4 regions of the Rhizobium sp. BT-226 genome follow, and region 4 is predicted to be linked to each of the others. Evidence: predicted binding sites of a transcription regulator. Region 4 holds the regulator's gene; each other region holds the start of a gene.

Evidence for each region. Region 4 encodes LexA, which represses DNA repair genes until DNA is damaged. Its sites were predicted from a motif close to TGTTCNNNNTGTGTTCNG; they were not measured.
Region 1: a site for LexA is predicted at 4,832-4,849, ahead of dinB (DNA polymerase IV). Genes of this name have one in related genera too.
Region 2: a site for LexA is predicted at 5,856-5,873, ahead of OIU37_RS34090 (ImuA family protein). Genes of this name have one in related genera too.
Region 3: a site for LexA is predicted at 3,118-3,135, ahead of OIU37_RS22840 (ImuA family protein). Genes of this name have one in related genera too.

What each region holds. Positions count from the first base shown of each region.
Region 1 is NZ_JAOYTI010000002.1:709,417-717,334, reverse strand. Features, by position in the region: gene OIU37_RS13835 (DUF5682 family protein) at 1-1,114, shown strand, start outside; gene OIU37_RS13830 (VWA domain-containing protein) at 1,111-2,268, shown strand; gene OIU37_RS13825 (hypothetical protein) at 2,265-4,343, shown strand; gene OIU37_RS13820 (hypothetical protein) at 4,408-4,716, opposite strand; gene dinB (DNA polymerase IV) at 4,896-5,984, shown strand; gene OIU37_RS13810 (DUF982 domain-containing protein) at 6,123-6,458, opposite strand; gene OIU37_RS13805 (hypothetical protein) at 6,708-7,010, shown strand; gene OIU37_RS13800 (sialidase family protein) at 7,027-7,918, shown strand, end outside.
Region 2 is NZ_JAOYTI010000009.1:122,643-130,560, reverse strand. Features, by position in the region: gene OIU37_RS34110 (hypothetical protein) at 1-1,750, opposite strand, end outside; gene OIU37_RS34105 (VWA domain-containing protein) at 1,747-3,951, opposite strand; partial or broken gene OIU37_RS34100 (transposase) at 4,331-4,901, opposite strand; partial or broken gene OIU37_RS34095 (DNA polymerase Y family protein) at 4,885-5,121, opposite strand; gene OIU37_RS34090 (ImuA family protein) at 5,039-5,797, opposite strand; gene OIU37_RS34085 (hypothetical protein) at 6,181-7,110, shown strand; gene dbpB (DGQHR domain-containing protein DpdB) at 7,107-7,918, shown strand, end outside.
Region 3 is NZ_JAOYTI010000003.1:689,182-697,099, forward strand. Features, by position in the region: gene OIU37_RS22815 (DUF2231 domain-containing protein) at 1-331, opposite strand, end outside; gene OIU37_RS22820 (SOS response-associated peptidase family protein) at 509-1,099, opposite strand; gene OIU37_RS22825 (SOS response-associated peptidase family protein) at 1,156-1,653, shown strand; gene dinB (DNA polymerase IV) at 1,650-2,741, opposite strand; gene OIU37_RS22835 (hypothetical protein) at 2,745-3,008, opposite strand; gene OIU37_RS22840 (ImuA family protein) at 3,183-3,941, shown strand; gene OIU37_RS22845 (DNA polymerase Y family protein) at 3,862-5,373, shown strand; gene OIU37_RS22850 (error-prone DNA polymerase) at 5,370-7,918, shown strand, end outside.
Region 4 is NZ_JAOYTI010000001.1:279,763-287,680, forward strand. Features, by position in the region: gene gltA (citrate synthase) at 1-647, opposite strand, end outside; gene OIU37_RS01620 (ComEC/Rec2 family competence protein) at 938-3,370, shown strand; gene lexA (transcriptional repressor LexA) at 3,351-4,070, opposite strand; gene OIU37_RS01630 (VOC family protein) at 4,266-5,162, shown strand; gene kdsA (3-deoxy-8-phosphooctulonate synthase) at 5,159-6,004, shown strand; gene eno (phosphopyruvate hydratase) at 6,142-7,416, shown strand; gene OIU37_RS01645 (septum formation initiator family protein) at 7,553-7,873, shown strand.

The sequences.
Region 1 (7,918 bases), on a different contig from region 4:
CCGCTTCCTGGATGTGATGACCTTGCTCGGCACCGGCTTCGGCCGTTGTCTCAGAGGCCCGGATTGGGCAGGCGGCGTTGCCACCGACGTGCTCTTCGAGGAATGGACCTATCGATGGTCGCCGGCCGTCGAAAGCCGGCTGGTGGCGCTGTCGATCGATGGCGATACGGTGGAGCGCGCCGCCGATGCCGTTTTCGCCCGCCGGGTCCAGGCGCTCGGCGAGGAAGGCCAGGCGAAAAACGCCCATGCGGCCATCCGCCTGCTGATGATCGCAGCCCAGGCGGGGCTGGCCAGATCCTGCGGCGCGCTGATTGCCGCGATCGGTCCGGCCGTTGCCACCGATCCGGATTTCGGACGGGTCGCCGTCTGCCTGTCGATGCTCGATAATCTCCAGCGCGGCCGCAAGGCGCTGGGTTTTGCCGGCATGCCGGGGCCGGATGAACTGCGCCTCATCGCCTATCGCCGGGCGATCGACCTGCTGCCGGACCTCGAGGGCGCCAAGGACGAGGACGTGCCGCGTTATGTCGATGCGCTGGCAACGCTGAACGAGATCGCCGAAGCCGGCGCGCAGGACGCAGAAGACGAACAGCCGCTCGATCTCGATCTGCTCGACGAGGGGGTCGCCGCCCTCATCGACGCCGATCTGGCGCCACGGGCGGCAGGCGCGGTCGCCGCCATCGGGCATATGTCGGGCAGGCTGAGTGCGGAGGCGCTGGCCACCCGCGTCATCGGCCCGCTGCAATTCAGCGTCGGCGAACCGCCCACCCGGGTGGAGGCGCTGGTCGGCCTGCTGGCGGTGCAGCCGGCCCTGCTCAAGCGCACGCCGGCGCTTCTGGAAAGGCTGGATCTGGTGCTCGCCGGCTTCGACGAGGCTGATTTCATCGAGGTGCTGCCGGCGTTGCGCCTTGCCTTCACCGCCCTTGCGCCTGATGAAACCGACGCGCTCGCCGCCATGATCGCGCAAGTGAAGGGCAGCGATCTCGATCTGGCACCGCGTTTCTCCGGCGGCCTGACGGAGGCCGAAATGCTCGCCAATGCCCGCCTCAATGCCAGCTTTGCCGAGCTGATGCAGGCGGATGGGCTGAGCCTCTGGCTGGAGGAGCAGGCGCCATGAGCGACAACAAGCCCGAGGAGAGTCTTCGCCGCTGGCGCCTGGTGCTCGGCCGCTTTGCCGAGCGCCAGCTTGCCAACTGCTGCAGCGGCGCCGATGCCCGCCGTGATGCCGCGCTCGACCGCATCTACGGCGAATCCTACCGCCGGCGCGGCATCCGCACAGGGGGTCCCGAAGGCAACAGGAAGAACCCCAAGGGCGGTGCGGAGCCGCCGCAGATGACGCTGCCGGAATGGTTTGGCGAGATGCGCTCGCTGTTTCCGAAATCGGTGCTGGAGCGGGTCGAAAAGGACGCGCTCGGCCGCTTCGGCATGACCGAGATCCTCGACGACCCGAAGGCGCTCGCCGAGCTCGATCCCGACCCGTCGCTGCTTGCGGCACTGCTTGCCCATCGTGGCCGCTCCGATCCTGTGATCGCCGGGAAAATCCGCCAGGTCGCCAAGCGCGTCGTCGAGGAGCTGACCAAGAAGCTGCGCCTGCAGACGAGCCGGGCGCTATCCGGCGCAAGACGGCGCGGCGAGACCACCGCGCGCCGCTCCAGCGCCCGCGACATCGCCTGGAACCAGACGATCCGCAAGAACCTGAAGAACTGGGACCAGGAGCGGCGTGTGCTGATCGCCGAACATCTGCATTTCCACGCCGCCGCCCGCCGGCACCTGCCCTGGCGGATCGTGCTCTGCATCGACCAGTCGGGCTCGATGGCGACCTCGCTGATCTACAGCGCCGTGATGGCCTCGATCCTTGCGACGCTGCCGGCGGTGACGGTGAAGCTGGTGCTGTTCGACACATCGGTGGTCGACCTCAGCGACGAAGTCGGCGATCCCGTCGATGTGCTGATGTCGGTCCAGCTCGGCGGCGGAACCGATATCGGCAAGGCTGTTACCTATTGCGAGGCGACCCATATTGCCGAGCCGCAGCGGACGATCTTCGTGCTGGTCTCGGATTTCTGCGAAGGCGCGCCGGCCGCCCCGCTGTTTGCGGCGGTGCGGCGGCTTGCCGGCGCCCGGGTCAAGCTGCTCGGGCTTGCCGCACTCGATGAGGCCGCCCGGCCGGCCTATGATCGCGATAGCGCCGCGCGGCTCGTCGATGCCGGAATGGAGATCGCCGCACTGACGCCGGAGCATTTTGCCGATTGGGTTGCGGGGCATATAAGGTGAAGCGGGGCAAGACCGAGAATTCCCAGCGTTTCGACGCCACAGCTGTCAGCGACGAGGTGCTGGAAGCAGCCTCCTCCAAGGGCCTGCTGCGCCGCGCCCGCCGGGATGTGGAGGCCGGGCTCGTGCGCCTCTCCGGCTGGGATGGCGGAACGGCGTTGGCCGAAGCCGACGGCGAGAGCGTGCGGCTCATCGCCGGTCCGCTCGCCTCAGCACGCTGCAGCTGTCCGGCGACCGGCCTTTGCCGGCATATTCTGGCCGGCATTATTTTCATCCGCGAAGCGGAGGAGGTGAGACCGGCCGATGAGCCAGGCGCAGCCGAGACACGGACGCCGATCCGCGCGGAGGCCATTCCGGATCCACATGCGGAAGTGCTTTCGCTCAAGGAAGACGTCATCATCCGCGCCTTCGGCCGCGCCGCTTTTATCCAGGCGCAAACGCTGCTGGCGGCGCTCGAACCGGGTGGGATCAAAATCGAAAGCAGCCCGAATGCCGTCCGCATCGTGCTGGGCGCCCATCCACCGGTGCTTTATCCCGCCGGCGGCGGTCCTGCCGGCATGCTCTCCAAGGCGGCGGCGTCGCAACGCGCCGCTTTGCATGCGGCAGCGCTTCTCGCCGTCCGCGGGCCTGGTGAGACGGCCGCCGGTGCCGAACAAGCGCCGCAAGAGCCAGGCAGAGCCACGTCAGGCACGCTCGAAGACGCGGCCGCATTGCTGCGCGATGCCGCGCGCCAGGCTCTGTCGAAGGCGCCTGCCGGTCTCGAAGAGCGGATCGGCGATCTCGTCCTGTCCTCGCGCACCGAAGCGATGCCGCGGCTGGCTGCCGAGCTTCGCACCATCGCCGCGATGATCCGGCGAAGACGCGAGCGGCTGGATGCGGCCGATCCTGCCGAACTTCTCGTCATGCTGGCGCGCGCCTATGCTTTGACTGAGGCGCTTCGGGCCTCGCCCGATGAACCGTTGCTCACCGGCGCGGCTGCCGAGGCGCCACAGCCGCTGCCGGCGATCGACCTCGTCGGCTGCGGCCTGCGCCTGTGGCAGGCCGACAGCGGCGCGCGCGGGGTGACCGGCTATTATCTCTCCATGGACGGGCGAAGCTTAAGCGCGACGCTGGCGCGCGGGGCCGGCAGCGATCCGGGCTTTGTGCCGCGCCAGGCGGCCACCGCCGAGCCGGTCTTCGGCCGTTCGCTCACGGCGATCGCCGGCAGCGCCTTCCGCCTCGAGGGCGCCTCCGCCACCGGCGATGGCCGGCTGCAGACCGGCAGCGGCCGCGCCGAGCCTCTCAAGGCCGGCTGGAGTGCGGCGGTGCAAGGGATCGAAGGCGCCGTCATCGATGACTGGAAGCAATGCGCCATCCGTCTTTCGAGCGCCTTCCGGCCGAAGCTCGCGACACCGCCGCGCCGCGCCCTGCCGCTGATCCTGCGCCCGGCCGCTTTCGGCTCGCTGCGCTTCGACGGCGTGGCGCAGGTCGGGCGCTGGCCGGTGCGCGACCGCGAAGGGGCCTGGCTGGAGCTGGAAATCGAAGGCGACGAACGGCTGGAGGCCCATTTCGCTCTGCTTGGCTCGATCGGCGACCGCCAGTCGCCGCTGCTCACCGTCCTCGCCGAAGCCCGCGGCGCCGACATCGTGCTCTCGCCGCTCGCTTTCGGAACCGACAGCCTGACCCTCCTCGACCTGCCGCCGCCACCGCCAAGGACGACCGCGCAAAAGCCGAGCCTGCTCTCGCGGCTGACCAAAAGCTTCGCGCTGCCGGGCGTGCCGGAGCGCAAACCGATGCGCTTCGAGGCGCTGGCCCGCCCACAGGCCGCCAGCCAGCGGCTGATCTCCACCGCCTTAGACGAAATCCTGGCACTCGCCGAACTCGGCGGCCGCATGGAGGATCCGGAGCGGCTGCAGCGCATGCAACGCCTCGGGCGCACACTCGATGAGGCCGGCCTGGCGTTTCCAGGCAACCTCGTCGGCCAGCTCGCCGCCGCCTCCGGCCAGACACGCGCCGACCGCCTGCTGCGCGCCGCCTACGCTCTCAATCTGCTAGCCCGCATCGATCCGACTTTGCCCTTCGTGCGCCTGCTGCCTTGAGGCTGAGTCGCCGGTCTTCTTGAAATTGCGCTTGCGCGGTATTTTGAGAGATTATCTACCGCGCTCAGCGGCTCGATATGCGCAGCGCGCCGGCATCTCCGAGACTGCGCTGGACGGCGGCGATTTGGGTGGATGCGATATCCGCCGAGACCTCGATCTCGCCTTCGAGCGGCGCATCGCGTCGGGCGCCGTCGTCATGAGAGACATCCCCGCCTGATGGCGCTGAACCCGCGCTGTTCCGGTCGCTTGCCGACTGGATAAAGATGTCGGGCCTCGAAATTCCATGCTGCTGAACCAGATGTTCGACCGCGAGATCAGCGGCTTCGCGTGTTTCGAACGTGGCTCGGATGGTGGTCGTGCTGTCGTCCGCCATTGGCTGCCTCCTGATATTGATTCCACAGGATGAGAACGCCTTGGGCGGCTGGTAGTTTCGACGGCAGGTCCGAGCTGCCCATTGGAATTGTTGATATCGCGTCCCAAGCCTGCTATGTTCTGTTTTTGTTTCGGCGCGCAATTTCAGATGCCGATCCCATCGCGATCGCTGAAACCGCCATGAACGAGATAAGCTCACCCCCCGTCCGCAAAATCGTCCATGTCGACATGGATGCTTTTTACGCGTCGGTCGAGCAGCGCGATAATTCCGACTTGCGCGGAAAACCGATTGCCGTCGGCGGGTCGGCCGCCCGGGGTGTCGTGGCGGCGGCGAGCTATGAGGCCCGTAAATTCGGTGTACACTCGGCAATGCCGTCGGTAACTGCCAAGCGCAAATGTCCTGACCTGATCTTCGTGCCGCCGCGCTTTGCCGTCTACAAGGCGGTGTCGCAGCAGATCCGTGAGATCTTTGCCGAATACACGCCGCTGGTCGAGCCGCTGTCGCTCGACGAGGCCTATCTCGATGTGACGCAAAATCTGAAAGGCATGACGATCGCCACCGAGGTCGCTCTGGAGATCCGCGCCAAGATCAAGCAGGTCACCGGCCTCAACGCGTCGGCCGGGATTTCCTACAACAAATTTCTTGCCAAGATGGCGAGCGACCTCAACAAGCCGAACGGCCAAGCTGTCATCACGCCGAAGAACGGACCGGCCTTCGTCGAGCAGCTTCCCGTCCGGAAATTCCATGGCGTCGGACCGGCAACCACTGAGAAGATGCATCAACTCGGGATCGAAACAGGCGCCGATCTCAAGGAGAAGACACTCGAGTTCCTCGTGGAGCATTTCGGCAAGTCAGGCCCCTATTTTTACGGCATCGCCCGCGGGATCGACGAGCGCCAGGTCAAGCCCGACCGGGTGCGCAAATCCGTCGGCGCGGAAGATACTTTCTCACAGGACCTCCACGCTTTCGAGCCTGCTCGCGAAGGGCTCCAGCCGCTGATCGAAAAGGTGTGGGCTTACTGCGAGGCCAACGGGATCGCCGCCAAGACAGTGACGCTCAAGGTGAAATATGCCGACTTCAGCCAGATCACTCGCAGCAAGACGGTTCCGGCACCCCTGCCGGCAATCGCGGACCTCGAGGAACTGGTCAACCTGCTGCTCGCACCGATCTTTCCGCCGCGAAAGGGCATACGATTGCTCGGCGTCGCCCTCTCTTCGCTGGAAGGACGAGCGCCGGCCGTGGCGCCGCAGCTGCGGCTGGCTTTTTAGACCGCCAGCATCAGCTGGGCGAAAGCGGCGTGACGCTTGTTGATGCGCTTTCGGGTTCGCCTGGATTGCCGTCATGTGAATCCGAACGCCTCATCGGATTCCCCGCTGACATGCTGAGGTTTGCTCGCTCTCCTCGCGTCATTGCGCCTGGCGTCTTTGATATCGGTCTTCAACGTGACGCGCCGGCCTCAGCGGATGCGCGGCGGGCTTGGTCTTCCAGGGGGCCAGGACCGTTGGCATACCGGCTTCGAGGCAGGCTGCGATAAAAGCCTCCCGCGCGATCATGCTCGGTATGATGCCGTTGAGGGCGCCACGACACGTCTTCACTGCTCGATCATGGCGTTCGCCATGACGCAGCGGCCACTCGTTCTCGAGAAAATCCAGGGCGTCGTAGACGCTTGTGAAGGTGCGCTCCAAACCGCACTGCAACCGGAGTCTCACCGGCCGAACCCATGGGACATCGTTCAGCGGCATTTTTTCCTCCTTTCTTGCCACCAATGATCCTGATCGAAATGATATTGTGGGTGACAGCGCTCCGTTCAAGAGCCGTCAGGACCAGCCCAATTTTTGATCATCCGATGACGCAACCTTGCGTCTCCGGCTGCCGCAGGCGCCCGCTGCACATCCTTGAACGGCCAGGTGTTCCATGGGATCGCATCCGATGTCGAGCTGGGCCGGAACCTCGACGGGCCTCCGAAGTTTGCGGGACGAGGAGAATTCCAAATGCATCTGATACAGTTGTTTATTCCAGCAGCGCCGCAAGCGGCGATCGACATCGAAGACATTATAGCGATGATTCAGCGCGAGATGACGGAGCGCCATGGCGGGGCGACTTCATACCTCAATTCCCCGGCAAAGGGGTTTTGGTCCACTAGCGAGGGCACTGAAGAAGATACGGTCATCGTGATCGAAGTGATGGTGAACAGTCTCGATCGGGCCTGGTGGCGCCAATACCGGCGCAAACTCGAACAGCTGCTCGGGCAGGAAGAATTGCTTGTGCGGGCGCTTCCAGTCGAAACGCTCTGACCGTCTGGAAGCCTCCATGGACACGCAGTTCCGCAATCTTGAAATCTATCGCAGACGCGGCGAGTTCGCAGCCTGGCCGGCAAATTATGGTCTCTGGTCGTGGGGTGACGAAATGGTCGTCGTCTTCGCGCGCGGCAAACTCGGAGCGAAGGGGGAGTTGCACGAATTGGATCATGATTACCCATTCGTACCCTGGCAGGCACGCAGCCTGGACGGCGGACTGACATGGATGGACGAGCCGTTCCGCGGCCACGTGCCGGGCGGGCTCTCGCTTTCGGCCGACGAGCATTTGAACGCCGACCTCAAGGTCCGCCCCCGTCTGTCGGTCCGCGAAGACCTTTGCTCGATTGGCGATCCCATAGACTTCCTCGACGCCGAGACGATCGTCATGTGCGCCAGAACCGATGTGCGGAGCGATGCCGTCAGCTGGTTCTATGTCAGCCGGGATCGGTGCCTGACATGGCAGGGTCCGTTCCGGTTCGCCGGTTTGCACCTTCCGATCTCGGCGCGCACCGATATCGTTCCTCTCGGAAGGGACGATGCGCTCTTCATGCTCAGCACGTCCAAAGAGGACGGCGCGGAAGGAAGAGTATTCTGCGCGCGCACCGTGGATGGCGGGCGCAGCTTCGTCCTGCAAGGCTTTGTCGATCCGGAACCTGAGGGCTATTCGATCATGCCGGCATCGACGGCACTTTCCGGTGGCGCCATCCTGACGCTGACGCGCTGCATGGGCAGAGGCGGTGGCAAGGGGTGGATAGAGGCCTTCACCTCCCATGACCAAGGGAGGACCTGGACGAAGGAAGGCTGCATCGTCGACGACACGGGCAGCAATGGCAATCCGCCGGCGCTCGGGCGGATCGAAGGCATGCTGCTGCTCGTCTACGGCCATCGTGATCCGCCATTTGGGA
Region 2 (7,918 bases), on a different contig from region 4:
CCGAAATAGTTCCACCGATGCTGTCCCCTCCGAACAGCAATTTGCCCGGTGCAAGTTCTCCTTCTGTAAGGCCCGCCAAAAATCTCCTGCTTTCGATGGCTTGTTCGGCTGCCTCTTTCCCTACTTCTCGTATGGTAATCCCGCTGTTCATCGTGAATTTACCTGCGTCAGGTAAAGGTGCAGTTTCGATCGACAAATACGGCTTGAATGCGTCAGATACCTCGGACGTCCGCGCGCCAACCGTGACGGCCGCATTGTCAAGAACGAAAGGTATCCATACATAGTTAGAAGGAAGACATAGCCCAAACTCTCTAGGGAAATAGGAAGAGGCTTTGTCTCCGAGATAAAAAGCCGCCTTCTCCTTCAGCTCCGAACAACGGGACATCAATTCGTTTTTTTGCGACGTGAAGCTTTCACGAAGTAGCGGCAATGCCAACGCGAGCCTTGCTAGGTAACCGTCATAATCGGCACCATCTGTGTTCAGAAAATCGTGCAGCCCTTTTGCCGATGGAGTAGCCTGCTCGAGCCTTGTTGCAATCTGAAGCAACCGTGGCTCCGCCTCCGAAATTAAAGCGCGTTTTTCCGATATATCTTGAGCATTGATCAGGCGGTCCTCGATCTGACGAATAGTGCTCCCGAGCCTTCCCGCAATTTCTATCAGGATTGCGTCGCGTCCAATCTGACCAGGCAAACCTTTTAGGGCCATTGAAAGACTTCTCACATTGTCCGAAATGGATGGAAGCCCATGACTAAGTCCGAGAAGATTATCTATCTTTGTCCAATCGACGTTGTCGCCATTGTCTCCATCATCGCCTGCTCCGCCATTTAATAGCGAGCGGGTATCGACGATCTGCTGAGAAGTGCGTTTACCGCCCCCCATAGAACACGAGCAAAACGCGTCTCCCCAATTGGCCGTCGCACTGCAGGATCTTCCTTCGCCGCCAATCGAGCCGATCTGGCCAACCAACCCGGGAGCCCCACCAATTCCCCGCTGACCAGGATTGGAAGATACTGCTCGCGTATACGCCGTCTGGTCTAGCGCGAGCAGCAACAGTGGTATCGCTCTGCCGCCCTTCCCGCCTGTGCCTCCACGGCCCCCTAATCCACCTAAGCCACCAGGTCCAGACTTTATCGTCCCGGAATAGCAATAGCAGGTGGTGTTGCCTTTGCCGCACGCTGCGTTTTGTCCCCGCGCCCCATCGCCACCATTCTGCCCATTTTGCCCCTCACCACCCGGTGAGCCCTGCTGTCCGAACAATTCGATCTTGCCGTCCAAAATCAAGTCTGTTGCAGTCAGGAAGATAGGCCCGGGGTTTTCCTCTCCTGCGATCCCTGGGGCACCACGGTCTCCTGCAATGCCGTTTGCACCACCTTCAGCAGTACCACCAAGATACCACGCGCCCGACAATTGATTTGGCGGAACGACGCCGGATGCCGCAGCCGTTTGGAAACTTGCCTTCTTTGGGGGCTTCGCGGCGGTGTCCCCAGTCGGATACCCCGTAAGAACGCCGCTTGAGCCAACGGATATCGTGGAGGCGGTAATCTTGAGAAGTTTCCCACTCGTGATCAGCTCGCCATCCAGACGAAACTGGTCGACGTTAACATCCGCTGGCGCATCAAGTTTCACGACCTTTCCGGCAGGGATGTATACCTTGGATTGGAAGGTCTCTATTTCAAACGCGTACAACCGCGGAGCAGTAACCATGATCGCTAGCACGACAGCTAGCATAAGCAGCATCGAGCGCTTCATCGGAGTATCTTTCCGTCAATCAGAAGCTGGCGGCCATCGATGTCAAACCCTCCCCCGCCGACGGTAGCCATCCCGGGCTCACTGGAACAAATAGTGTCGACTACCCGCGCGAGACATTGCGAATTGCTATCTTGGCCACAAAAGGTTGCCTTGTCTGCAGCATCCTCGGCAGTTAGGATGCGATCCCAAGCGTATATCGCGAACAGTTGGCCGCCGCTTTTCTTCAGCTTGTCGATGACGCCACACAGATCTGCTCCATTTCCAAGGTGCCGCCAAGGCGTCCCCGTCAAACCAGTCAGAGAAACTTGGAACTCCTGCAGAACCTTGTTCACGTCGATGGTTGAGTGATCTGGTTTGATCACCTTGCCAAGATCACTTGCCCGCCCTTCTCCATCGGCGATGAGCGCCTCTTCGATCCTGGCCGACAGCTTCGGTATGCCGATACCTCGTTGTGCATGTTCGATAGTCGCCTTAGGTACAAAATGAAACGAATATATCGTTTCTGGGGTCAGTGATTGCGGAGCCGACGCGCCGAATAAGACTGGAAAGGAGATTAGATCATAGGAGATAGTAGTATCTATATTATGCAAATTGACAAAGAGCGGGCTTCCAATATCGTTTCCCTCGAACTCGAAGCTTTCGCCGTCGAGAAAGATCACGCTTCCGTAACCACTATATTTGCCGTTGTTCGAATTTAGCAAACGGCCCGTCGCGTTCTGGGGCGCGAATATAGCGCACCCCGGTTTGCTCAGGCCGACATTGAGAAATTCAGCGCTATACTTCTGTTGTCTCCATGAAGGATCGTAAGCATCACAGAAGTGCTCTACCTCACTCGACTTGACCGTGAGACCGTGGACCCATTGATCGTAGAGCCATTGAAGTGACAGTGCCGATCCCTCACGTATAGCGGCGGGCTGGTACAAATGTTCCTTCATAAGATAAAGCCCGCTCGCTGGGCTGTTCGGTAGGCTGCCAGTGTTTGCACTAAACCTGTGAAATGAACACTGACGTGACCAATCGTCGAACAGAAGCAGTTCTTTCATGAGGTTGGCTTCGGCCGTAGAGCGGATCCCACCTGAGTACGCGTAAGACATCAATTCAGAATCGATAAGCCGATCTTTTGTTGAAAGAGTACTGGCCTGCACTTCGTCGCAACCCTGGACGCGAACCGATTGTAGGAGCTTGGTGGAGACCGTTAGCCAAAAAGCAGTTGGCGGCTCACCCGTGCACGATATCTGCAAGCGAGCAGCAACCACCGAAATCGATAGGAGATGTTCATCGACTGGCGCTGCGTCGCGATTAAATCCACATACTACCGTTCGTGCTATTAGCTGTTGGGCAGTGACATTTGCATAGAGTGTCAAAGCCCGTAGAATGTAGTCGACTTGGCGAGCCGTCAGAGTACGGGAAGGAATCTCCGCTACGTTTAAGCTTTGAGTGGGGCCCCTTTCTTTACCAGCCAGCGTGCCTATTACAAATCGTGGAGCGGAGCGCTCCTCAGCCAGGCTGAAGGAACAATTTCCATACTGTCTATACTCGATATCGACGCTGCAAAGCAGTAGCGCGTCGAAAGGTTTTGGATTGACAAGAAGGGATGGGATTACACTCGCAGCATCACTTGCCTTAACATAACGTCCTCCTGTGGCTTCGGCGATGCAGCGCGGGGATCGCTTGAAATCGATTTCCAATTGCGAGTAATCGATGACATGGATCCGTAGAAGAGGCGTTGTTGCCGCCAAGGTTTCGCTTACTGCGCAAACATCCCCTGAACATGAATCTACTCCATCAGTCAGGAGGATGATTTCAAACGGGTCGTCCTTTGAAACGCTAGTAGCGAGTTGCTCCAAACTCTTTGCCAACGGCGTATCGCCTGTCGGGTGGAGCTTTGAAATTCGCGCGATTAATTTGCTTGAGTTGAAACGCTGTACAGTCGCGAGATGTTCTGCAGGAGAGCAGGAGCCGCCAAGTGGTAGGAACCCAATGCGACGCGTTTTGCCGATGTGGCCCGCAAGCTGTTGAATTGCTCGCGCTGCAGAACGGAACTTCTGCACCCCGCCAGCCTTGCGGGCCATTGATCCGGAGTGATCGAGAATAATGATAGTGTTGCTAGTAGCAACATCAGCAGGCTCCGCTGCCATTACTTGAGAAATGGCAAACCCAAGCAGCGCAACGAATAACGCCAGCGCCCGCAGACGACGCAAGATGCCCTCCCCCCGTGAGATTCAGCTGATCCATTGTCTGTGGGTGTTCGGCAGAGGTCAATTGCCCCTTTCGGGTGTATTTACGGTTTGTTCTTACAACTATTTTTCTACTGGACGTACAAAGCAACTGGACTATGCGGAATCCAGGAAGCGTTCGAGCGTTTCAACCCGTGCCAATTGCTTGCCATCTCCCACCGACTAAAACAGCGCCGTCAGTCACTGTTCGTCAACGCTTTAGAAACCTCGAAAAAGCTGATCGATTTTGCTGTGCCGAATGGTTCGCTGCCCTTGAAAGACAGGCCGGCTGTCAATCAGCATCCAAAATTCACCCCTTATCGGCATCGAATTTTGGCTCTGACGCAGATTTGGTGCAATTCCCTCACGTCGCGCCGATCAGGCGGGCTTGAAGCAGATCAAGCTTTCCGCGACCGTACATCTGGCGCTTCACCAGCTTGAGCTTGGTGATCTGCCCCTCAGTTTGTCCGTTCGACCACGGTGAGACGATCGCTGCTCTGACTGCCTGTATGTCTTTCGCAACGCCATTGGCAAAGGAGGCAACCAGACTTTCGCGAGCGCGATCGATCCCCGGCGCGAGCTCGTTTTGACGCGCGTTGCACCGAGTGTCTTGCGGATTTGCCGCATCGATTTGCGGACAGCGTCCAGGAACGCACGGCTGGCATTTTCCATCAGATGCCATCGATCAGCGACCTGTACTGCATCGGGCAACGCCTTTGCCGCCGCCAGCCCGTAAGCGCCGCCGCGGTCACGAGCAATAATCTGGATTGGGGATTTCCCCGCAACCAGGCCTCTGCCGTCGCTGGCTCACGGTCCGGTAGTAGACGGATCGGTCGCCGACGCTCCAGGTCACATACGATCGTGCCATAGCGATGATTGCGCCGCCAGGCCCAGTCATCGATGCCGATCACCGACGGTGGGATCGATGGCGTTGATCATCGTCAGATTGGCGACGACGGCCTGGGCTTTACTAGCGGGCATGCCGACCTTGAGGCCGAGCTTTCGCGCTGCCGTGTCGGCAGCCGAGACCCAGCGTTTCGAGCCCGACGTCGAAATGACGACGAGAGGCTGGTCAGCTGGCACGGTTCCCTCTCCATGCCGACGTATCCGGTCTGTTGGCAGATACGGGAAATAGACACACACGACCCTTGGCATCACAGGCTCCTATTTCGAACTCAGCACACTCGCCTGCTTTCACGCGCATTAATTCCGCCAGCCACCGCGCCCGCCCGACGCCCGCGACCGGCAACTCCTCGGAGGGCAACACGCTCACCCGCCAGCGGGTCGTGGAGGCCGTTGGGTTGCCATAGTCGGAGGCCTCGGTCTGTCGTCGCCACCTACGGACCACCAACCCAATTGTCTCGGTCTTCTCGGCGGCCAACTGAAGTCGTCGGGATGCCGTCATCGGCAGGCGCACCAGTTCGCCCACGACTGCAGCCAATCCGCCGAAGGAGAGCCCTTCTTCCATGGACGCGAGAACATCCTCCTCCTTGTCACCCTCGCAGAAGACGACGCGATCGGGATGGAGACCGGCTTGTGCGATCGCAGGGAAGAAAAGGTCGGGCCTTGTGAGGCACCAGAGGACCTTGCCCTTCGAGCGCGCCGCGATCCCGGCGGCGAACAAGGCTGCCGCCGCGCCATCCACCGTACCAGCGCCACCTCCGGCGATCTCGTGAAGAGCGCCATAAGAAAGACCTCCACCCGGCAATCGATCATCTATCTCGCTGATGCCGAATGGCAGCACGGCGGCGTTCCGAGACGTACCCTCCTGGAGGTGCGAAATACGATGTCGAAGTTCCTCGATCACCCGAGAATTGTGGGCACGCGCCATCGTTCACGGACCTCCTCGGCTCGCGTTAAACAGGACTTCATGTCCCCAAAAATGTTGACGTTCCCCTTTTGTTCCTCGCGCAACGAAGAGTCAAGCTGCCGTGAATCAGGTTTTTTAGGTTCAGCTAAAGAGCGAGCAAGGAAATGATGAAATGAATCAGGCCACTAGGTCCGCTCGGCTAAGTGACTCAGTCCACGCAATTTTTTTGAAACGGTGCAGGCGATATGCCATTTGCTGACCCCCAATTTGGGGCCTTTATGGTAGTTGGGTGCAGTTTTTTTGGCTCTGTTTTTCTGACTGCAGTTTTTCGTTTGCGGCTTTCCTAGATTACAGTTACTGATGATCTAACAACATTTTCACAGTTATCTCGGCGCGATTTCAGCATGACCGTAATCCTCACCGCGTGCACGATGCGCAAGCGCTTTTCCCCAGATGAATTGCTCCATGCAAGGGCACTGACCGTGGGGACGACGCATTCGGTGGGAGAAGATTGGCGAGGACGCTTGCGGCGTGCCGAACCAAAAGCCTTGGCTTCCGATCTGTATGCTGGGAGAAGTATGCTGGAGGCCAAATTGGCATCCAGCGCGATCGGAGCGAGAGTGACGATTGCGTCGGCAGGCCTCGGGTTAGTGCCGGCAGATAGACAGATTCCAAGCTACAACCTCACCGTCTCACCGGGTTCAGCAGATTCCATTTTCAAAAAACTTCCGCCGGGGACGAGCGCCTGCGATTGGTGGATGCAGGTATCCTCGGATCGCCAGGCCGAGGAGTTGGCCGATTCACTGCAACGCAATCCTCAGTCGCTGCTGCTGGTCGCGCTGCCTCACGCCTACCTCAGCATGCTGACGCCGCTTATCACCTCCTTGTCGATCGCCAGCACAGGTCGATTGCGGGTAATGACGGCGTCGACCCAAATGGATGTTGCCCCTGCCTTGATACCTTTCCTGCTACCTTACGACCAACGTTTAGATGGGCCCGACAGCCCTATTCCAGGAACCATGGGTGACTATGCTTCACGCGCGCTGAGGCACTTCGTCACCAACGTTCTGGTCGACCACCCGCAGGGAAGCATAGCCGACCATGCTGAGTTGGTTCGCTCCAGCCAAAGTGAATGGCGGTTTCCCACGCGAAAAGCCGGCAGGCGTATTGACGATCAAGAAGCGCTGCAATTACTGCGAGACAATTGGAACGTGGCCAAAGGCAGTTCTTCCAGACTGTTGCGGATGTTCCGAGATGAAATGAATATCGCCTGCGAGCAAGGACGCTTCGCTCGTCTGGCCGCGATTGTGCGGAACGAGGTAGCAGGCCGATGAGTGCACATGATCACATCGCGGTACGGGCGGTAAAAACCCAGCAGGGTGTCGAAACCGATGTGTATGCGTTTTTTCTTCCGGGATCCGAAGTGATGAAAATCGCTGAGATTAGTCGGATTCAGCGCGACGAGAATGAGTTGAAAGGGTTCCAACGGCAGGAAATCCGCAGCCACGTCAATTCCATAGTCGAATTTCTGGATAGTGGCCCTGTTCTATTTCCAAATGCGATCATTCTTGCCCTCTCAAAAGCCGTGACGTTTACGGCGGCGCGAGGCTCCAAGCCCTCCGAAGCGGTGGAAATCGTAACCTCTGGCACCTTGCGTATTCCGGTTCCGGCAGCCGGCGGCAAGGCTGCGTGGATCGTAGATGGCCAGCAGCGATCGCTAGCGCTTTCTCGGACGCAAAACAAAGACATACCTGTTCCGGTCATTGCGTTTGTTTCCCATGATATCGAGGTTCAGCGCCAGCAGTTCATTTTGGTGAACAAAGTGAAAGCGCTGGACACCCGCCTGATTGATGAACTGCTTCCGGAAGTCAGCACGCTTTTGCCGAAGGATTTGGCTGAAAACAAATTGCCAAGCGAACTTTGCAATTTGCTCAACACGCACAAGGATTCTCCCTTCTACAGACTCATTAAAAGAAAGTCTGACAAGAAAACTTCCAACGCGGTGATCGTAGATTCTGCTCTTATCGCCGCGATCAAAGCAAATCTGAAACTCCATACCAGTGCGCTAAGCCAATATGTGAATACGGATGGCACGTCTGACGCCGACGAGATGTTCAACATGTTGGTGAAGTACTGGACCGC
Region 3 (7,918 bases), on a different contig from region 4:
CCGTCCATCCATCTCCGGCATGGATAAGGTTGTTGGCAAAGGAGAGGCCCAGTATGATCAGATAGAGAAGCGCGGACAGGAGCGGCGGCCGCAACGGGCGGGTGCGGGGACGCATCAGATCCATCAATCCGGCCAGAATGGCAAGCGAGCCCAACATGAGCCCGGCGAGCAGCAACCATGCAGAAAAATTCTGCCACATCACGTTGCCGCTCTGCCAGAAGGCAATGTCGGTCGCTAGTGCGAGCGTGAAGCAGACGAAGGGAAACGGGACAAAGAGCGACTGTATCGGATAGGCGGCCGCGTCTCGATTGCTGGCGGAAAATATTGCCATGCATACTCCGTAGGACGAGAGCTTGAAGATGCCTATCAAACCGCTCCGACAGGAGATGGTTCCGTCACGGTGCATTGCGACACCAACCGCCCGCTCGAAAGAGCAGGGATTGCGAAGGAAGATCGGCCCGGACAGGGAGCAAAAAGAAATGTGTTGCTTCGCCAGCCGGTTTAAAGCTCAGCCGACGTGTTCGATCGAAAGCGTGCCAGGCAGCAGGGGCCTGAGCAGCGACTTGACCGAGACGGTCGGATCGAGCCAATCAGCCCAGGCGCCCCGTTCGAGAATAACGATCTGCCGGTCGTGGTATGGCGCAACGTCCGGCCCTGGCTCCATCGTCAGCATCGTGAAGGCCTGGCCCACCTCGGGCGTGTCGCGCCAGATGCCGGCGATGCAGAAGATCGGCTCGTCCTTCTTCGTGAACAGCCATTTGTCCTTGCGCTTCTTTTTCTGGTCCTTAGGTTCGGTGAATTCATAAAAGCCGTCGGCAACGATCAGGCAGCGGTTGGAATTGAATTCCCGGCCTTCCGACCGGAAATTGTAGACCGGTCGCTTGTTCGGCCCCGGCCAGCTCCAGCGCCGCTGCACCAACTCCGCTTCATCGCTCACGCCATCGATAGTCCTGACAATGGGAGCGACATCGGTGATCTTGATGTCCTCACGCGCTTCGAGGTTCGGCGTACCTTCACCGAAACGGATCTTGATCTTGAGGTCGGCGAAGTCCTCGACGATCGAGGCGACATCCACCATCAGCCGATAATCATTGCACATGTGTCCTCCGTTCCGGTTCTGGTTGTCTCGTGGACGTGTTCCCGCTATGTTCTATTATTATGAGCGCGAAGGTTTTCCAGTCCGATGCCCCGCTCGACGAGCGCCGCGTCATCATAAGACGCCATGAAGGCGATGTGGAGATGGTGGAGCTGCTTTGGGGTCTGCGTCCGCGCGACGGCGGGCCGCGTGCAGTGAACGTCATCCGATCGGAAGGAAGGACGTTTCCGACGCACCGATGCCTGGTGCCGGCGTCCCAGTTTCGCCATCGGAGCTTCAGCTTTTCGCTCGCCAATGGCGACTGGTTCTATTTCGCGGGAATATGGCGGCCTGCGACCCCCGATTGGCCGGAGGCCTATGCCGTCCTGACGACCGAGGCGAATACCGATATCGCGCCGTTCCATGACCGGCAGATGGTGGTTCTCACCCGCGATCAACGGATGGTCTGGCTCGACGCACTTGTGCCCGAGGAGGAAATCCTTCGGCCGCTGCCGGCGGGGACATTCAGGGTCAGGCGCCATTCGACCCCTTCTGTTGAGACAATGCTCGCCGTCTAAAGCGCCAGCCGCAGCTGCGGTTCCGTGAGAGCTGCGCGCTGTTCCGGCGAAGACAGCGTGACGCCGAGCATGCGGATCCCCTTTTGCGGCGGGAAGATTGGCGCGAGAAGCAGGTCGACCACGTCTTCAAGATCGGTAATCGCCGACAGAGGTGCGGGAACGGTCTTGCTGCGCGTGATCTGGCTGAAGTCGGCATATTTGACCTTGAGTGTTACCGTCTTGGCGCCAATTTCATTGGGCTCGCAGTGGGCCCAAACTTTCTCGATTAGCGGCTGAAGCCCTTCGCGGGCGGGCTCAAAGGAATGGATGTCCTGCGAAAACGTGTCTTCCGCGCCGATAGATTTGCGCTCCCAGTCCGGCTTGACCTGGCGATTGTCGATGCCGCGGGCGATCCCGTAGAAGTACGGACCCGACTTCCCGAAATGCTGAACCAGGAATTCGAGCGATTGCTGCTTGAGGTCCGCGCCGGTCTCGATCCCCAACCGGTGCATCTTTTCAGCGGTCGCCGGCCCGACACCGTGGAATTTCTTGACGGGAAGCTGTTCGACGAAGGCGGGGCCGTTCTTCGGGGTGATGACGGCTTGGCCGTTCGGCTTGTTGAGGTCGCTGGCCATCTTGGCCAGGAACTTATTGTACGAGATTCCCGCCGACGCGTTAAGCCCCGTCGCCGCCTTGATCCTCGCGCGGATCTCCTCGGCGATCTCGGTCGCAATCTCCATGCCCTTCAGGTTTTCGGTGACGTCGAGATAGGCCTCATCGAGCGACAACGGCTCGATCATCGGTGTGTACTCGGCAAAGATCGCCCGGATCTGCAATGACACGGCTTTGTAAACATCAAAGCGCGGCTTGACGAAGATGAGGTCCGGGCACTTCCGCTGCGCAGTCACCGACGGCATGGCGGAGTGGACACCGAATTTTCGTGCCTCGTAGCTGGCGGCCGCCACGACCCCGCGGGCAGCAGGACTGCCGACGGCAACCGGCACGCCTCGCAGCTCCGGATTGTCGCGCTGCTCGACCGATGCGTAGAAAGCGTCCATATCGACATGCACGATCTTACGCGGCCGCTCTCGACTTTCTTCGCCTGTCATCATCTAGCTTCCATCAGGGAGATCATTACTCAAACATGGGAAGTGTGCCCCACACTTGTCCCCATTGGGCGTCTGCATCCGCTCGCAGCCCATAGCCATGCGTCGGCGGATTTCCGCGAAGCTGACGCTTGCGCCAAACGCTTTCACCAACAGTTTGCGCTCATGGGCACAATGGCGATCGCAGAGGAGGCAGATGAGTTCGACCACCGGGACCTGGTGATCTTTCAGTCTCGGCATCGCATCGTCCACAAGCCGCGTTCGGCGCATCCGAAAATATTCCTTCCCTGCCATCCGACTGAATCCGCTGGCGATTTATTTGCCTTGCACTCGTGCTCAACTTCAGCGGGTTACATGCGCATTGACTCATTTGCGCCATAGGAACAAATACAGAACATATTGCTGTTTCTCAAGCTGAAAACGGGTTGCCGTCAAAGGGAGATCATGAACTCAGCCGCCGCTTCAAACGCCGTCCTCGACGGCCTGCGCGAGCAGATCGCGCACCTCCAAAGCGCCAGTCAGCGCAAGCGAGGCGTTTTGCCTTTCGGCCTCGCACAAATCGACGATCGGCTTCCGGGCGGTGGGTTGGCCTATGGGGCGCTGCACGAGTGTGCCGGCGGCGGGGCGGGCACCGTCGATGGGGCGGCCGCCGCCCTGTTCGTGGCCGGGATAGCCGCCCGCACTCAAGGGAAGGTCGTCTGGTGCCTGACACGTCCCGACCTGTTCTTCCCGGCCCTGGCTCAGGCGGGTCTGCATCCGAACCGGGTCGTCTTTGTCGAGTCCGATAAGGAGGAGGACGTTCTTGCCAACATGGAGGAGGGCCTCTCATACGGCGGCCTCGGCGCAGTGATCGGCGAGATCGTCCGGCTGCCGATGGCGGCGTCGCGGCGGCTGCAACTTGCTGCCGAGAAGAGCGGCACAATGGCGCTCGTGGTGCGGCGATGGAGACGGCAGACCGAGGCCAGTGATTTCGGGCAGCCGACAGCGTCGACCACGCGCTGGAGGGTGAGCGTCATTCCGAGCGAGGAACTGCCGGTTCCGGGCGTCGGACGGGCGAGGTGGTTTCTGGAACTGATGAGGGTGAAAGCGGGTGAGTGCGCCGAGTTCGAAGTAGGAGCCTGCGATGCCGAGGGTCGTATCGATATTTTTTCCCGACCTGCCGACGGACAGGATCAGGCGGGCCGATCCCGCCATGCCCGTTGACCAGGCGATCGCCGTCATTTCGAAGAGCGGCTCCAAGCGCTGGGTGTCGGCCGCCGATCCCGCCGCCAGGAACGCCGGTGTCCATTTGGGCATGCCGGCCGCCAAGGCGCAGGCGCTCTTCCAGGGCCTTCGGATGATCGATGCCGATGCCGCCGCCGATGCAGCGGCGCTCGAGCGCATCACCATGTGGGCGCTCAGCCAGTATTCACCGATCGTCGCCGTCGACCCGCCGGACGGCATCGTCATGGATACGGAGGGCGCGGATCATCTGCAGGGCGGGGAGGAGCGGATGTTGACGAGCATCGCCAACCGCTTCCGCGCCAAGGGCCTGACGACACGGGTCGCAATAGCGGACACGTGGGGTGCCGCCCACGCATGCGCCCGCGCCATCAACCGGGAAACCGTCGTCGTCCGGAGTGGGGAGACTATCCGGGCCGTCGAACGCCTTCCGATCTCGCTGCTGCGGCTGCCCGAGAAGATCGTGAGCGATCTGCGCACGCTAGGCTTTCGGGTGATAGGGGAACTTTCGGCGACGGCGCGCGCACCCTTGGCGCTTCGCTTCGGACCGGAAGTGGGCCGCCGTCTCGACCAGATGTTCGGTCGCGTCTGCGAACCAATAGATCCCATCCGTAGCCCGGAACTCATCGAGGTCAGCCGGGCGTTCGCCGAACCGATCGGCGCGGCGGAGACGATCAACAAGTATGTCGGACGGCTGGTTGTTCAACTCGTCGCCGAACTTCAGCGGAAGGGTCTTGGCGTCCGTCGCACCGACCTCATCGTCGAGAAGGTCGACGGAACCAGACAAGCGATCAGAGCGGGAACCGCCAAGCCCGTGCGAGACGTCGCGTGGCTGACGAAACTGTTCCGCGACCGGACGGAAAAGATCGAACCGGGTTTCGGCATCGAAAAGCTGACCCTCGTCGCGGTGATGTCGGAACCGCTCGAGGAGAAGCAGACGGCGTCCTCGCTTGTCGATGACGAGGACGCCGACATCACGCCGCTGATCGACGTCTTCGGCAATCGAGGCCAGCGAGTCTACCGGGTCGCGCCGGTCGCGTCCGACGTTCCGGAGCGTAGCGTCCAGCGGATCGCCGCGGTCGGCGAGGAGGTGACGGAAGGTTGGGTTCACCATTGGCGACGGCCGGTGCGGCTGTTTGCGCGTCCGGATCCGATCGAGGCGATAGCTCTGCTGCCGGATCATCCGCCTGCCATCATCACCTGGCGCGGCAAGCGCCATCGCGTGAAACGCGCGGACGGCCCGGAGCGCGTGTTCGGCGAATGGTGGAAGCGCGACAGCGAATTCGAGGCTGTGCGGGACTACTTCGTCATCGAAAACGAGAGCGGCGAACGATACTGGATCTTTCGCTCCGGCGACGGCATCGATCCCGAAACGGGCTCCCACAAGTGGTTCATGCACGGAATATTCGGATGAGATACGCCGAGCTCCAGGTCACGACGCATTTCAGCTTCCTTCGCGGCGCGTCCTCGACCGACGAGCTCTTCGCAACCGCCAAGGAACTCGGCATCGAAGCTCTCGGCGTGGTCGACCGAAACTCTCTGGCAGGCATCGTCAGAGCGCTGGAAGCATCCCGCGCGACGGGCGTCCGCCTTGTCGTGGGCTGCCGGCTCGATCTGCAGGACGGCATCTCGATCCTCGCCTATCCGACGGATCGCGCGGCTTATTCGCGCCTGACCCGCTTGCTGACGCTCGGTAAGGGCAGAGGCGGCAAGGCGAACTGCATCCTGAATCTCGACGACGTCGCCCTCTATTCTGAAGGCCTCCTCGGTATCCTCGTGCCCGACCTCCCAGACGACGCCTGCGCCGTCCAACTTCGCAAGATGGCGGAGATCTTCGGAGACGGGGCATACGTCTCGCTCTGTCTCCGGCGTCGTCCGAATGACCAGCTAAGGCTACACGCGTTGGCGAACATGGCCGTCAAGCATCGGGTGAAGACGGTTGTCACCAATGACATTCTTTTCCACGAGCCGGGCCGGCGGCAGCTTCAGGACGTCGTCACCTGCATCCGCAACAACACCTCCATCGACGACGTCGGCTTCGAGAGACAAAGGTATGCTGACCGCTACCTCAAGCTACCCGATGAAATGGAGAGGTTGTTTCCACGCTACCCCGCGGCGCTGGCCCGGACGATGGAGATCGTCGAGCGATGCAAGTTCTCCTTGGACGAGCTAAGCTATCAGTATCCCGAGGAGGCGATCCTCCCAGACAAGACGCCGCAGGAATCCCTCGAGCATTATGTCTGGGAATGCGTGCCAAACCGCTATCCGGAAGGCCTGCCGCCGGAGGTTCTCAAGATCGTCCGTCACGAACTCGATCTCATCCGGACGATGAAATACGCCCCATACTTCCTGACCGTCTTTTCGATCGTCCGCTTCGCCCGGTCTCAAGGCATCCTCTGTCAGGGGCGGGGGTCGGCGGCGAACTCGGCCGTCTGCTACATCCTCGGCATCACCAGCATCGACCCTTCAACCAACGACCTTCTATTTGAACGCTTCGTCTCCCAGGAGCGCGATGAGCCGCCAGACATCGACGTCGATTTCGAACATGAGAGGCGCGAAGAGGTCATCCAATGGATCTACAAGACCTACGGCAAGGACAAGGCCGCCCTCTGTTCGACGGTGACCCGTTACAGGGCGAAGGGCGCCATCCGCGACGTCGGCAAGGCGTTGGGGCTGCCCGAGGACCTCATCAAAGCCTTGTCCTCGGGCATGTGGGCGTGGTCGGAAGAGCTGGTCAGCGACCGCAGTCTTCGCGATCAGGGCTTGAACCCGGAAGACCGTCGTCTAGCGTTGACCCTCAAACTTGCGCAGCAGCTCATGGGTGCCCCTCGGCATCTGGGCCAGCATCCAGGTGGCTTCGTCCTGACGCATGACCGCCTCGATGATCTTGTTCCGATCGAACCCGCCGCAATGGTCGACCGACAAGTGATCGAATGGGACAAGGACGACGTCGAGGCGCTCAAATTCATGAAGGTCGACGTCCTGGCGCTAGGCATGCTGACCTGCATGGCAAAGGCCTTTGTTCTCATCCGAGAACACAAGGATGAGCACCTTGATCTCGCGACCATCCCTCAGGAGGACCAGGCGACATACGCGATGATCCGAAAAGCCGACACCCTCGGCACTTTCCAGATCGAGTCGAGGGCGCAGATGGCAATGTTGCCCCGGCTCAAGCCGCGGACGTTTTATGATTTGGTCATTCAGGTCGCGATCGTGCGGCCTGGCCCGATCCAGGGCGATATGGTGCATCCCTATCTCCGTCGCCGGGAAGGCAAGGAGCCGGTCGTTTATCCGACGCCGGAACTGGAAGCCGTTCTCGGCAAGACGCTCGGCGTTCCGCTCTTCCAGGAGTCTGCCATGAAGGTCGCGATGGTCTGCGCCGGCTTCACCGGCGGCGAGGCCGACCAGCTTCGCAAATCGATGGCGACCTTCAAGTTCACCGGCGGCGTCTCGCGCTTCAAAGACAAGCTCGTGTCCGGCATGATCAAGAACGGCTACACGGCCGAGTTTGCCGAGAAGACCTTCAGCCAGCTCGAAGGATTCGGCAGCTACGGATTCCCGGAATCCCATGCGGCGTCGTTCGCCTTGATCGCCTATGCCTCCAACTATGTGAAATGCCACCATCCGGACGTCTTCTGCGCGGCACTCATGAACTCGCAGCCGATGGGATTTTACGCGCCGGCCCAGATCGTCGGCTGCGCCCGGAACCACGGCGTCGAGATTCGGCCCGTCTGCGTCAACAATTCCCGGTGGGACTGCACGCTCGAGCGCATTGGCAATACTGACGGGCACGCAGTCCGCCTCGGGATGCGCATGGTGCGCGGCCTTGCCGCCGCCGATGCCGCGCGTGTCGTGGCTGCTCGCATGGATCAGTCGTTCGAAAGCGTTGACGACATTTGGCGACGGTCCGGGGTCCCAGCGGCGTCTCTGGTCGAACTCGCCGAGGCCGACGCCTTCCT
Region 4 (7,918 bases):
AGCACCGGATTGACCACATATTCCTCGCAAGGCACGGCAAAGCACATGCGCAGGAAGTTCGAGGCGTAGTCGAGGTCGTTCTTCGGATAAACGAAGGGCTGGCCGATATGGTATTTGTAGGCCATGGCGGCAAGCGTCGGCATCTTGGCGATCATGCGCAGGCTGGCGACCATGCGCTGGTGCGGATCGGTGATGTCGGTGGAGTCGTGATAGAAGGCCGACAGCGCGCCGACGCAGCCGCACATGACGGCCATCGGATGCGCATCGCGGCGGAAGCCGGTGAAGAAGCGGCTCATCTGCTCGTGCACCATGGTGTGGTGCGTGACGCGGTAATCGAAATCCTTCTTCTGCACGGTGGTCGGCAGTTCGCCGTAAAGCAGCAGATAGCAGACCTCGAGGAAGTCGCCGTGCTCGGCGAGCTGCTCGATCGGATAGCCGCGATGTAAGAGGACACCTTCGTCGCCGTCGATGTAGGTGATTTTCGATTCACAGGATGCGGTCGAGGTAAAACCCGGATCGTACGTGAAGGAAGCCGTGTTCTTGTAGAGGGCACCGATATCGATGACGCTCGGGCCGATCGTGCCGCTTTTGACAGCAAGGTCGACAGACTTGTCACCGATTTTTATTGTAGCGCTTTGATCCGTCATGCTGATCCTCCGAAATGGCGGTGGCGCCATAAAAGCGCCATAGGGGTTAAGCGTCCTCACCGATAGCTATATGATCGCGAAGCTAATGCCAAGTTACCGTGATGGCATTTTGTGCATTGCGGTATCACCTTTTAGGCACTGCAGCGATGAGCCGCATGCATATCGGAAGCCGATGATTCGACTGGTCTTTTGGCGCTCGCGATTTTCCCTCATATTTCAATCGATTATGCTTGCCGGATTTGATTGGAGGTTGCATTCTGGCCGCCTTCGCAGCCGGGCTTGGGCGGTTCATGCAGGAGTTGACGACAGTCGAATTGCGGCCGGAAGCGGGCGAAGGCCCTGCCGACTCCTCCAGTTTTTCACCACCTGTCGTGGTGACGCGAGCGACAAGGACGCAGTCGGAGACACCATTGCGCCACCGGCTGCCGGCCGCAGCCTCGCAATTGCTGCGTGCCGGCATGCGCATGCTGGGCGAGGAGGTAGACCATGGCCGCCTGCTGCTGTTTTCGCCGGTCTTCCTCGGCGCCGGGTCAGCCGGCTGGTTTCTCGCGGCATCGGATTTTCCTCTCGTTGCATCACTGCTCTGCCTGTTGGCGCTGACCGTGGCGGTTCTCATCGCCGGCCGCAGCCGGGCGGCAGTGCGGGCAACGCTGCTGGCGCTTTCACTCGTGGCCTGCGGCATGGTCACGGCGCAGTTCGAGAGCCGGCGGGCTTCCACCGTGATCCTCGATTCCGCCGTGACGACGACGGTGACCGGCCGTGTCGAGCGGCGCGAAGGTGATGATCGCGGGCGGTGGCGCTACATTCTTGCCGTTACCGGCACTGAGGCGCCACAGGTGAAGCGGCCGCCGGACCGCATCACCGCAATCGCCCGCGGCGCGGACGTGGCCTTCGAGATCGGCGATATCATCACTGGCAGAGCGCGGCTGACGCCGCCGGCAGGCCCAGCGCTTCCCGGGCTCAACGACTTCTCCTTCGGTGCCTATTTCGATGGCATCGGCGCCAACGGCTTCTTCTACGGTGCGCCGACGAAGGTCGATGTGCAGGCAGGTCCGCAGGCGGCCAGATCGACGACCGAAGCGCTGCTGGAATGGCTCTACCGGCTGCGCAGCGGTATCGGCGACCGCATAAGGTCGATCCTGCCCGGCGACACCGGCGCTTTTGCCGCTGCTCTGGTGACGGACGAGCGGCGCGCCATCTCGGATGCGACGACGGAAGCGCTGCGCCAGTCCGGTCTGGCGCATATCATCGCCATCTCCGGTCTCAACATGGCGCTGTCGGCCGGAATCTTCTTCGTCGGCTTGCGGATGCTGCTCAGCCTCTTTCCCGGTGTCGCCGAGGCCTATCCGACGAAGAAGATTGCCGCCGCCGGCGCGCTCATCACCGTCACCGCCTATTTCCTGATCTCCGGCTTTGCGGTCTCTGCCGAACGCGCTTTCATCATGATGGCCATTATGTTGATCGCCGTCTTCTTCGACCGGCCGTCGATCAGCCTACGCAATGTCGCTCTCTCCGCGCACGTCATCATTGTCATTTCGCCGTCCGAGGTCTTGGGTCCGAGCTTCCAGATGTCTTTTGCCGCCACATTGGCGCTGGTCTCTGGCTATCAGCTGTGGAAGGATCGGCGGGTCCGCGAAAACGCTTTCCTGAAGCTGCCGATCATCAGGCCCTTCGTTACCGTTGCGGGCTTCTTCGGCGGCGTCTTCCTGACCTCGTTGATCGGCGGTTTTTCCACCGCGCTGTTTTCGATCGAGCATTTTCATCGCCTGACCGCCTACGGCCTGCCGGCAAATCTCGCGACAATGCCGATCATCTCCTTCATCATTATGCCGGCCGGCTTGCTGGCAATGCTGCTCATGCCTTTCGGCTTGGATGTTTGGGCCTGGAAGATCGTCGGATTCGGCCTCGATCTGGTGATCGCGGTCGCAAAGACGGTGTCCGGCTGGAATGGCAATATCGACGTCGGCCGCTTGCCCGCCTGGTATTTCACCGTCGCCGTGGCAGGCTTTCTGCTGCTGACGCTGCTCCGCACCCGGTTGCGCCATATCGGCACATCGATTATCGCGGTCGCGACGCTCATCCTGCTGCTTCTGCCGGTTCCCCGGCCGCCGGATCTGGTGATTTCGGAGGATGGTAGTCTCGTCGCAATCGTCGAGGCGGCGGCAATGGCTTCCAACCGTGAAAGACCGCCGGATTTCATCTTCGACCAGTGGCAGAGAGCGCTGGTCCTGCAGAAGCATGATCCGCCGAAGATGCTGGACGGTCCTGCTATCCCGCCGGAGGGAGAAGATCGCCGCGTCGGGCTTTCCCGCGATCAGCAAAACGAAGCAAGGACCGCGATGCGGGCCGCCGCAGCGGGCGGTGACGCAAACCGCTTTTCCTGCGTCAAGAAGGCCTGGTGCACATCAAGGCTTGGCAATGGTCAGGTGGTAACCGTCATCGACAATGCCGCCTATCTAGGCTCGGCATGCGACGCCGCCGATATCGTCGTGACGTCGGTCCGCCTTCGCTTAAACAGCTGCCGCTCAGGCGCGACGCTCTTCACCGGTGAGACGCTTCGCAGGAGCGGTTCCATCGAGTTGCGCTTCACGGATGCCGGCCCGGAGGTCGCAACCGCATTCGATGCATTGTCGCGGCCATGGATGCGCCATCGCGCCTATGACTGGCGCAGCAACAGTTTTACCGAAACCGGCCTGGCCAATGTCAGTGATAGCGGCGAATGAGGCCGACGAGTTTGCCCTGTACCTTGACGCGGTCCGGCCCGAAGATCCGGGTCTCGTACGCCGGGTTGGCGGCTTCTAGCGCGATCGAGGCGCCCTTGCGCCGGAAGCGCTTCAGCGTCGCTTCCTCGTCATCGACGAGGGCAACGACGATATCACCGGGACTTGCAGTGCTGCCGTTGCGGATGATCACGGTGTCGCCGTCGAAGATGCCGGCGTCGATCATCGAATCGCCCTTGACCTCCAGCGCGTAATGTTCACCGGAGCCGAGCATGTCGGCCGGAACGACGATGTCGTGGGTGTTGTTCTGGATCGCCGAGATCGGAACACCGGCAGCGATTCGGCCCATGACCGGCACGGAGACCGAATTGCCGTTGTCGGCGACGGGCTTTGCAGGAGCAGGGGCGGCGACCGGCTGTGGCTTGCCGAGGCTGCCCTCGATGACGCTCGGCGAAAAGCCGCGCCGGGGCTGGATACTGGGGCTGTAGGCCTCCGGAAGCTTGATGACCTCGAGCGCGCGGGCGCGGTTCGGTAGGCGGCGAATGAAGCCTCTCTCCTCGAGCGCTGTAATCAAGCGATGAATCCCGGACTTCGAGGCGAGGTCCAGGGCATCCTTCATCTCGTCGAAAGATGGCGGAACGCCGGATTCCTTCATGCGCTCATGAATGAAGAGGAGAAGCTCCTGTTGTTTGCGCGTGAGCATCGACGTTGTGACCTCGTGATTGAAACAAATCCAGAACAGACACTATATGTTCCATATGTGTTCCGCAAGTAGCTAAATTTCCGTAAAACTTGGCGCCAACTCGTTGAGATTTTTATTTTCATTCGCCGGATTGGGACACAAGTCTTGTATTGAAGGTCGCGCTGCACATCTCTTGACCTTTCCAGGAGGGACATGATGAACGAGCATTCCGCCAAACCGCACCCGCTGGATCATGTCGTGCTGCCGGTCGTCAATATCGATCTGGCGCGCGAAAGGCTCGGCAAGCTCGGCTTCACCGTTGCCTCCGATGCGCGCCATCCCTTCGGAACGGAGAATGCCTGCGTCTTTTTTGCCGATAAGACCTATCTGGAGCCGCTCGGGGTTGCGAGCGTCGAGGAGAGCGAGGCATCGGCGCGGCAAGGCAATGTCTTCACTGCCCGCAACCAGGCCTTCCGCTTCCGCTGCGGCGAGGAGGGGCTTTCGGGACTGGCCTTCGGCAGCAAGGCTGGCGGCATCGATCATCAAAACTTCGTCGGCAACGGATCGAGCGCCGGCGAGATGCTGCAGTTCACCCGGCCGATGACGATGCCGGACGGTTCCGAGACGATCGCCGGCTTCAAGCTGGCTTTTGCCGGCGACCTGCGCGCGCCTGATCTCCTGCTTTTCACCGTCGAGCGCGTCAATCCGCTGCCGGCCGACCGCGCCGCGCTTGAAACACATGCCAATGGCGTCACCGGCATAGTCGAGATCGCGCTTTGCACGCCGGAGCCGGCCGCCTTCGCTGCCTTCGTCAGCCTTGCCGTGGCGCAATCGGCAGTCGAGAAAACCGGTTTCGGCGTCAATATCGCGGCATCGAATGCCAAAATCAGCCTGATGACGCCAGAAGGGCTGGAGGCCTATTTCGACATTGGTGGCTCATCCGCCGATCGCGGCCTACGCGGCCGGGCAATCCTCTTCACTGTCGCCGATCTTGCCGTGACAGAAGCGCATTTGGCTGCTAACGGGGTGACATACACGCGCAAGAACAACCGCATTCTGGTGAAGCCCGCGCCCGGGCAGGGCACGCTCTTCGCCTTCGAGGAAACACGATGAGCACTGATACGAATTCCGAAGTCAGGATCGGCGAAGGCCAAGGCCAGGTCACCTTTTCCAATACCGGCCGCCTGTCGCTGATTGCCGGTCCATGCCAGATGGAGAGCCGCGACCACGCCTTCATGGTTGCCGGCACGCTGAAAGAGCTTTGCGGAAAGCTCGGCATCGGCCTCGTCTACAAGAGCTCCTTCGACAAGGCGAACCGGACCTCGCTGTCGGCCGAACGTGGTATCGGCATCGAAAAGGGCATGGAGGTCTTTGCCGACCTCAAGAAGGAATTCGGGTTTCCTGTCCTGACCGACGTCCATACCGCCGAGCAATGCGCGGAGGTGGCAAAGATCGTCGACGTCCTGCAGATTCCGGCCTTCCTTTGCCGCCAGACCGACCTCCTCATCGCCGCCGCCAAGACCGGCCGCGTCGTCAATGTCAAGAAGGGTCAGTTCCTCGCTCCCTGGGATATGAAGAACGTCTTGAAGAAGCTCAATGCCAGCGGCAATCCGAACGTGCTGCTGTGCGAGCGCGGCGCCTCCTTCGGTTACAATACGCTGGTCTCCGACATGCGCTCGCTGCCGATCATGGCGGCGATGGGCGCCCCCGTTATCTTCGATGCGACCCATTCCGTGGCGCAGCCGGGCGGGCAGGGCGAATCCTCCGGCGGTCAGCGGGAATTCGTGGAAACGCTGGCGCGCGCAGCGGTGGCTGCCGGCATTGCCGGTGTCTTCGTCGAAACCCATCAGGACCCCGACAATGCACCTTCCGACGGACCGAACATGGTCTACCTTAAGGACATGCCGCGACTTCTCGAAAAGCTGCTTGCCTTCGATGCGGTCGCCAAGGCTTGACGTTCAACAGCCTGACATGATCGTGCTATAGGCCGGGAAGGCTGGTTCGAAGGCTGGAAATTGCAGCATTGTAATTTGCACGTCTTCGATTAAGACAGGTTTCGAACGACTGATCACCCACCGAGCAGGAAGAACCCATGACTGCAATCACCGATATCATCGCCCGCGAGATTCTCGATAGCCGTGGCAACCCCACCGTCGAAGTCGATGTCTATCTCGAAGATGGCAGCATGGGCCGCGCGGCCGTTCCCTCGGGTGCCTCGACGGGCGCACATGAGGCGGTCGAACTGCGTGACGGCGGCAAGCGCTATCTGGGCAAGGGCGTCGAAAAGGCGGTCGAAGCCGCCAACACCGAGATCTTCGACGCGATCGGCGGCATCGACGCCGAAAATCAGATCCAGATCGACAACATCATGATCGAGCTCGACGGCACGCCGAACAAGTCGCGCCTCGGCGCCAACGCCATCCTCGGCGTGTCGCTCGCCGTCGCCAAGGCTGCCGCCCAGGCCTCCGGCCTGCCGCTCTACCGCTATGTCGGCGGCGCTTCCGCGAGCCTGCTGCCGGTGCCGATGATGAACATCATCAACGGCGGTGCCCACGCCGACAACCCGATTGATTTCCAAGAATTCATGATCCTGCCGGTCGGCGCCGATACGATCGCCGAAGCCGTGCGCATGGGTTCGGAAGTCTTCCATACGCTCCGCAAGGAACTCGCCGCACAGGGCCACAACACCAATGTCGGCGATGAAGGCGGTTTCGCACCGGGCCTGAAGAGCGCTTCGGAAGCCCTCGACTTCATCATGAAGTCGGTCGAGAAAGCCGGCTACAAGCCGGGCGAGGATATCTACCTCGGCCTCGATTGCGCCTCGACGGAATTCTTCAAGGACGGCAAATACGTTCTCGAAGGGGAAGGCCGCACGCTCGAATCAGGCGCCATGGCCGAATATCTCGCCGAACTCGCTGCCAAGTACCCGATCATTTCGATCGAAGACGGCATGGCTGAAGACGATTGGGACGGCTGGAAGACGCTGACCGACCTGACCGGCAAGAAGACCCAGCTCGTCGGCGACGATCTCTTCGTCACCAACTCCGCCCGTCTTCGCGACGGCATCCGCATGGGCGTTGCCAACTCGATCCTCGTCAAGGTCAACCAGATCGGCTCGCTGACGGAAACCCTCGATGCCGTCAACACGGCGCATAAGGCAGCCTATACCGCCGTCATGTCCCACCGCTCCGGCGAAACGGAAGATTCGACCATTGCCGATCTCGCGGTCGCCACCAACTGCGGCCAAATCAAGACCGGCTCGCTGTCGCGTTCCGACCGCCTTGCCAAGTACAACCAGCTGATCCGCATCGAAGAAGGCCTCGGCCCCCAGGCTCAGTATGCCGGCCGCTCGATCATTCGCGGCTGATCGGATCTGATGTTCAATGGTTTGACCCGCGCCCTTCGGCGCGGGTTTTTTGTTGCTCGGTTTTTAGAGTCAACGAACGGTTAATCTCTGCGCGTTAGATTGAATGAATTGGTAATGCGTTCAAGAGCATGCGTGTATGTGGACAAAGCATCATAAGAAGAGAAGGATCGGTCGCTTCGTCATTCCGGCCATGACGGTCGCCTTCCTCTCCTATTTCGGTTATCATTGCATCCATGGCGATTACGGCCTGCGCGCGACGGAGACGTTTGAGCGTCAGCGTGTCGCCCGTGAAAAAGAGCTTGCGGTCTTGAAGGCGAAGCGCGAACATCTGGAAAATCAGGTCGCGCTGTTGAGTGACGGCTCGCTCGACAAGGATATGTTGGACGAAAAAGCGCGTTATCAGCTCAACATGTCGCGTGCCGACGAGATCGTCGTATTCAATCACTATTCCAATTAACTGGAAACAGGTTAATTGGAATTTTCATAGTTTTTCCAATAATTT